3 regions of the Streptomyces sp. NPDC090798 genome follow, and region 1 is predicted to be linked to each of the others. Evidence: riboswitches for the same ligand, from Rfam matches in the RefSeq annotation. Region 1 holds a riboswitch; each other region holds the start of a gene.

What was found. Region 1 has a riboswitch for cyclic di-AMP ahead of ACIQTP_RS39795 (transglycosylase family protein). Riboswitches for the same ligand answer to the same signal wherever they lie in the genome.
Region 2: it holds a riboswitch for cyclic di-AMP, as region 1 does, so the genes downstream of both, ACIQTP_RS45865 (NlpC/P60 family protein) here and ACIQTP_RS39795 (transglycosylase family protein) in region 1, are expected to answer to the same signal.
Region 3: it holds a riboswitch for cyclic di-AMP, as region 1 does, so the genes downstream of both, ACIQTP_RS28435 (C40 family peptidase) here and ACIQTP_RS39795 (transglycosylase family protein) in region 1, are expected to answer to the same signal.

What each region holds. Positions count from the first base shown of each region.
Region 1 covers NZ_JBIVXA010000027.1:64,306-66,559, forward strand. Annotated here, with positions in the region: gene eno (phosphopyruvate hydratase) at 1-297, opposite strand, end outside; gene ACIQTP_RS39795 (transglycosylase family protein) at 634-1,353, opposite strand; cyclic di-AMP (ydaO/yuaA leader) riboswitch at 1,358-1,521, opposite strand; gene ACIQTP_RS39800 (transglycosylase family protein) at 1,705-2,254, opposite strand, start outside.
Region 2 covers NZ_JBIVXA010000042.1:11,367-13,620, reverse strand. Annotated here, with positions in the region: gene pcrA (DNA helicase PcrA) at 1-665, opposite strand, end outside; cyclic di-AMP (ydaO/yuaA leader) riboswitch at 980-1,152, shown strand; gene ACIQTP_RS45865 (NlpC/P60 family protein) at 1,159-2,254, shown strand, end outside.
Region 3 covers NZ_JBIVXA010000014.1:68,647-70,900, reverse strand. Annotated here, with positions in the region: gene ACIQTP_RS28440 (DUF6328 family protein) at 1-373, opposite strand, end outside; gene ACIQTP_RS28435 (C40 family peptidase) at 461-934, opposite strand; cyclic di-AMP (ydaO/yuaA leader) riboswitch at 938-1,123, opposite strand; gene ACIQTP_RS28430 (hypothetical protein) at 1,471-1,776, opposite strand; gene ACIQTP_RS28425 (ATP-dependent Clp protease proteolytic subunit) at 1,784-2,254, opposite strand, start outside.

The sequences.
Region 1 (2,254 bases):
CAGGTCGAACATCGCCTGGTCGATCAGGCGCTGCTCGGTGGCGTCGTAACCGACGAGCTCCGGGCCGATCTGTTCGATGACGGCGAGGACGGCCTTCTCGACACCCTTGCCGCCGTAACGGTTGGGGTCACCGTCACGCAGCTCGATGGCCTCGAAGGCGCCGGTGGACGCGCCGGACGGAACGGCGGCACGACCCGTGCTGCCGTCGTCGAGGCCGACCTCGACCTCGACCGTGGGGTTGCCTCGGGAGTCCAGGATTTCCCGGGCTACGACGACGTCGATGGACGGCACGAGCATCTCCTTCTGGGATGTGACGCGGGTACGCGGAGCCTGTGATGGCTTCGCGACATGAGCCTAACCGCCCCGGGGGGATCGGCCAGCCGGTCGCCCACCCCTTGGGCAGAACTGAACGTACACATTGTTCCAGAACGGAACAAAAACGGGTACGGAAATCTGGGTACGAAACGCTCGCTACGAATGCCGGATACGAAAAACCCCGCTCTGGTGCGTACGGGGGAACACGCACCGGAGCGGGGGGCCCGTGGGGACGGGGGTGGCCCTCACCGGGGTCTCCAGTGTGGAGACCCCTTTTATGAGGAACCTGTCATTCGGCTTGGGTGAGGCTGCCGATCATCAGCTGAGGTGAAGCTGCTGACCCGGGTAGATGAAGTCGGCGTCGTCGACGATGTCCTTGTTCAGCTTGAACAGCTGCTGCCAGCCGCCCTTGATCTTCTTCTTCTCGGCGATCGAGCTGAGGCTGTCACCCTTGACGACCTTGTACTCGCCGTCACCCTTCTTGACCTTCTTGCCGGTCGGGGTGGAGACGGTCTTCCCGGCGGCCGGACGGGACGCCGAACGGGAGGCCGCGGTGTCCGTCGAGCGGGTGGTGGTGCCAGTGCTCGGCGAGCTGTTCGACGAGGAGCCGTTCGAGGAGGACGAGGTCGACGGGGTGCTCGAGCCGCCGGTGTACGCGGCGCCCGAAAGGCCCGTGCCGCAGGTCGGCCAGGCGCCCTTGCCCTGCGCGGCGAGGACCTTCTCGCCGATGGTGATCTGCTGGGACTTGGAGGCCTGGTTGGCGGTCGCGGCGTACGCGGTGCCGCCGTACGCGGCCCAGGTGGAGGCCGAGAACTGCAGACCGCCGTAGTAGCCGTTGCCGGTGTTGATGGACCAGTTCCCGCCGGACTCGCACTGGGCGACGGTGTCCCACTCGGAGGTGGTGGCGGCGGAGGCGCTGCCGGCCGCCATCAGCGGAGCGGCGATGGCGACACCGGTGACACCGGCGAGCGTGGCGACACGGGTGGTCCGGTTGAAAACGGTCGGGCGGCGGTGCTTGCCCTTGCTGGAAAACAGCATGGAGAGATCCCCTCACCGACGCCTGCGAGGTGAGCTGTCGGGTTCGGGCGGGTGAGTGCCCGGCCGTGCGCTGTGAGCGCTCGGCTTCACCCCAAGCCACTCCCGGTCAACTACCGGGCGCGGCGCTTACCTTGGGTCCCCCGCTCCTGCCTACGGCGCTGACGCGTCGACTGTTCCCGTACGGCCGCTGGCAGGATTCGGCGTTGGCGACCGTCGGGGCCCGCTGTGGCGAGCGGTCACGACCGTAAGCAGTCGATCGACTGAATTCCAAAGACGATCAGGGTCTTTGAGATCCATCTCTCACTCACGCCAAACCGGACATTACACAGCGAACCATGACGTGAACTGCCCCTACTTTTCGCCCGGTTCAGCACCAACTGCAAGGCTCTGACCGGGGAGGATCAGGTTCGGGTCGACGCCGACCGTCTTCTTGTTCGCGTCGTACAGCTCGGCCCATCCGCCTTCGAGGTCAAGGGCGTCCGCGATGGTCCAGAGATTGTCTCCGGCGCGCACGACGTAGGAGCCGTCGACGACACCACGGGAGGCGCCGACGCCGCGCGAGGCGTGCCGCCCCGAGGAGTCGTCGGTGCGACCGTCCACGGCGCTGTCGGTGGCGTTCTCGTCCGCGTTGTCGCCACGGTGACGACCGGCGCCGGTCGTCGCACTCTCGGACGCGCCGGAAGGGTCGTCACTCTGGCCGGAGTTGCCCGAGCTGTCACCCTTCGTCGTCTCCGTATCGGAGCCGTCCGCTCCCTGAGTGCCGCCGGTGTCGGCCTTCGTCGTGTTCTCGGTCGCGTTCCTGGTCGCCTTCGAGGACGAACCGGACGAAGACGAGCCAGACGAAGACGAATCAGACGAAGGCGAATCGGACGTCGAGCCGGACGAGGCGGACGGGGTGGAC
Region 2 (2,254 bases), on a different contig from region 1:
GCGAAGTCCTCCTCGTCGATCAGCTCGTTCTTCAGGTTCGAGATCTTGGCGCTGAAGGACTTGGGCGGGAAGCGCTTGGGATCGAGATCCAGGTCACGGCAGACGAGCGCCATCAGCCGCTTGCTGTCGGCGGCGTCGTAGATCGAGAACGAGGAGGTGAAGCCGAGCTTCTTGCTCTCGCGGCGCAGGATCCGCACACACGCGCTGTGGAAGGTCATGACCCACATCGCGTTCGCGCGCGGGCCGACGAGCTGCTCGACGCGCTCCTTCATCTCGCCCGCGGCCTTGTTCGTGAAGGTGATCGCGAGGATCTGGCCCGGGTGGACATGACGCTCGCCCAGCAGGTGGGCGATGCGGTGGGTGAGTACCCGGGTCTTGCCGGAGCCCGCGCCGGCCACGATGAGCAGCGGGGAGCCGGAGTGCACCACGGCCGCGCGCTGGTTCTCGTTCAGCCCGTCCAGCAGGGCCGCCGGGTCCACGGCGGGGCGGGGCGCGCCGTCGCGGTAGTAGGCGTCCCGGCTCGCGGGCACGTCGAAGCGGCCGCCGAACAGGTCGTCCGGAAGCGGCTCCGGCGCCCCGTCCTCGGGCGGCGGCGGGGGCTCTTCCTCGTGGGCCCCGGAAGGCTGGAGGTCCGCCAGAAAGCTGTCATCAAAGAGGCTGCTCATCGCTCTCCGAGTCTAGGCGGCCCCACTGACAACCCGCGGCCACCCTGGAAACCCGACCGGTTTTTCCGCGACCGCGCATGATCTCTTCCCGCATCGCTTTCCCGCCCCTCCTACCGCACCCCGCCCCTCTTACCGCACAGGACGCCGTCACCGCTCAGGATCGGTTCATCACGGTCAGCCACGGTCAACGGCCCGCCAGATCAAGGTCACGAAAATGTATCGGGCATATCGCACATCAAACTTCACAGAACAGTTATGAGTTGGCTAGCGTGCCGGGCAGGCCGCTCGACCCAACCGGCGAACGTCGCCGGGCCGTGCGGCCTCCGCCGAGTCCGGTGCGCCCACGCGGCAGCCGGAGCCGGGGACCCAACCGAACTTGGGGTGAATCGGTCCAACCGCCCTGCGGGCAAGGACCGTAGGGCAAACCTTCCGGAAGCACCCGCCCGAACCCGACAGCTAACTCGGTAGGCGGATGACGGAAGGAGTCGCCACCTTGGCGTCGCACCGCAAGTGGAGTCCTACGGCTACGCGCATAGCGGGTATACGGACTCCCGCCCTCGCCACGGCGGCCCTCACCTCCGTGGCCCTGCTCTCCCAGACGGCGAACGCCGCGCCCTCGGCCGACTCCAAGCCGAGCGTCGAAGAGGTCGAGAAGAAGGTCGACGACCTCTACCACCAGGCCGAGACGGCGACCGAGAAGTACAACGCGACCAGGGAGAAGACCGCCCAGCAGCGCAAGCGCGTCGACTCCCTCCTCGACGACGTGGCCCAGCGCACCGAGAAGCTCAACACCGCGCGCGAGGAGCTGGGTTCGTTCGCCGCGGCGCAGTACCGCACCGGCGCCGCCGCCCCCGACACCGCGAGCCTCCTGCTGGCCGACAATCCGCAGGACTACTTCGACCAGACCCAGCTGATGAACCGTCTGACCACCCGCCAGAAGGCGGCCGTCGACGACTACGTCACCGAGCAGGCCGCCACCACCAAGAAGCGTGCGGAGGCCTCCAAGAGTCTGCAGACACTCACCACGACGCAGAGCGCGCTCAGGACGTCCAAGGCCGACGTCCAGCGCAAGCTCGCCGAGGCGCGCTCGCTGCTCTCGAAGCTGACCGCCGAGGAGAAGGCGCGGCTGGCGGCGATCGAGAGGAAGAAGCGGGAAGCGGCCGACCGCAAGGCGGCGGAGCTGGCCCAACAGCAGGCCGCGGCGGAGAAGAAGGCCCAGGAGGCGGCCGCCGGGCAACAGACGGGTTCCGGCACCTCCGGGACCACTGGCTCCGCCGGCACCTCCGGGAATGCGGCCACCGACACCTCGTACACCGCCAAGGCCGACAAAGCCCTCGCCTTCGCCCGCACCCAGATCGGCAAGCCGTACGTCTGGGGCGCGACCGGGCCCGGCTCCTACGACTGCTCCGGCCTCACCCAGGCCGCCTGGAAGGCCGCCGGCGTCACCCTCCCGCGCACCACCTACGACCAGGTGAATGCGGGCACGACCGTCTCGCTCGCCGACATCAAGCCCGGTGACCTCGTCTTCTTCTACGACGACATCAGCCACGTCGGCCTCTACATCGGCAACGGCATGATGATCCACGCCC
Region 3 (2,254 bases), on a different contig from region 1:
CGTCCACGGCGAGCAGCACCGATCCCGTCAGCGCCAGCATGAGCACGCCCATCCCGATCGTGGCCAGGACGGAGGAGACCCGCACGATGGTCGGCTTCGCGCCCTGCCGGAACAGTGCCCTGTGCAGCGCGGCCGGCGCCATGAAGAGCGCGGCCGCCACCACGGCCAGCAGGAGCGTGGTGACGTACGTGGCGCGCTGCACCGTGTCGAGGGACGGGAAGCGCGGGGTGAACGCCAGTGTCAGCAGGAACGCGAAGAGGATCTGCACACCGGTCTGCGTGACGCGCAGCTCCTGGAGCAGTTCGCCGAAGTTGCGATCGGCACGCTCGAGGGGCGTCTCGTTCCGTTCCTCGGAGGGAGGTCGTTCAGCCATGCTGAACGAGTAACCGGTCCGTCCACTTTTCACGCCCCTGGGTGGGGTCCCGAGGGGGCGCCGGCCGGCGGCACCCCCTCGGGCAGGTCAGCTGACCCGGCCGTACCAGACGCTCTTCGTCCAGATCTTCTGCAGCTTCACGACCTCCCCGGTCTTCGGGGAGTGCCAGATCTTTCCCTTCCCGGCGTAGATGCCGACGTGGTACACGTTCCGGCCCGAGTGGAAGAACACCAGGTCTCCGGCCTTGCGGTGGGACGCGGAGATGTGGTGCGTCTTGTTGTACTGCGCCGCGGCCGTACGAGGCAGCGTCTTGCCCGCCTTCTTGTACGAGTAGAGCGTGAGCCCGGAGCAGTCGAAGCGGCGTGGCCCGGCGGCACCGTACTGGTACGGAGAGCCTTTCTTGGAAGCCGCGACCTGAAGTGCCTTCGTCGCCAGTGTGGCCGCTTCGGCGTCGGATGCGACGCCAGGAACCACAAGGCTGCCGCCCACGGCGGCCAAGGTGAGCGCCGAGGCCGTACCGGCCCGGGTCCACAGCGACGGGACACGATTGAGCGCAGTCATGCGCAACCCTTCGTCAGCCGCCTGTGAAGGATGACCTGTCGGATTCGGGCTGGCGAAGTAGCCCGGCCGCTTGCGCGGCTTCACCCCAAGGACCGCCCGGATCTCTCCGGCGACCCGTCTTGCTGGGTCCTCCACTCCTGCCGATGCACTTCTGTCGACCGGTCATCCAGGCAGCGGCAGGACTCGGCGTCCGCCCGGACCGCCCCGCCGCTGTGGCGGGGGCTTGTCGTCGGAAGGGATCTTCACGCATGGCAGTCCGAAAATCCGAGCGGAAGCGGCGATTTGTGGGGTTACTCACCACTCACCCGTTCGGGTGGACGACCCTCTGTTCGGGCGATGTTGGGGACACCGACGACGCTCGTACCTGCACCGGAGCGTCTCATTCCGCCTTTGCGCTACGCGCGTTGCGCAACTTTTCGGGTTCCTCGAAGGGACCTGTGACTACTCCATCAGGGGGTACTCCATCTGGTCCGTTTGAACCCCGGGCCGGACGCCTCGCCGACTCGGCACGCATGGCGGCCCGGGGTGTGGATGCGTCAGTTGTCGGCGTCGGGCGGCAGGGTGACGCGGGCCGCCCGCCGCTCACCGTCGAGGACGCGCAGGGCCTGCGCCAGCGTCGGCGCGTGCACCTCGCTCTCGCCGCGCTGGTGCATCAGCGCGAGGGCGTCCCGCAGCTCGGTGGCCTTGGCGACCAGCGCCTGGGCGGCGCGCAGCCCACGATAGGTGTCGCCGGGCCTGGCCGGGTTGATACGGCCGAGCAGGTCGACCACGTCGAGGTAACGGTCGATCAACTCGGCCTCGGCTCGCGTCAGCGCGGGCAGCGGGGGCAGTTCGGGCACCATCGGCGGATCACCTCGCGTCGGGTGTGGCGTTCCTCGCACCGGGCGCGGTGCGCGAGGTCTTGCGGCTGGGGATGATCCCGTCCACCAGTCCGTACGCCAACGCGGCCTGTGCGTCCAGGATCTTGTCCCGCTCGATGTCGGCGGCGACCTGTTCAGGACTCTGCCCCGTGTGCCGTACGAGCATGTCCTCCAGCAGCCTCCGAGTGCGCATCAACTCCTCGGCCTGGAGGGCCAGATCGCTCGCCTGTCCCTGTACCGGCCCGGGAAGTGACGGCTGGTGGATCAGCACCCGGGCCCCCGGCAGCGCGAACCGCTTGCCGGGCGCGCCGCCGGCCAGCAGTACGGCGGCGGCCGACGCGGCCTGCCCCAGACAGGTGGTCTCCACGTCGCAGCTGACGAACTGCATCGTGTCGTAGATCGCCGTCATCGCGCTGAACGAGCCGCCGGGGGAGTTGATGTACAGGGCGATGTCCTGGTC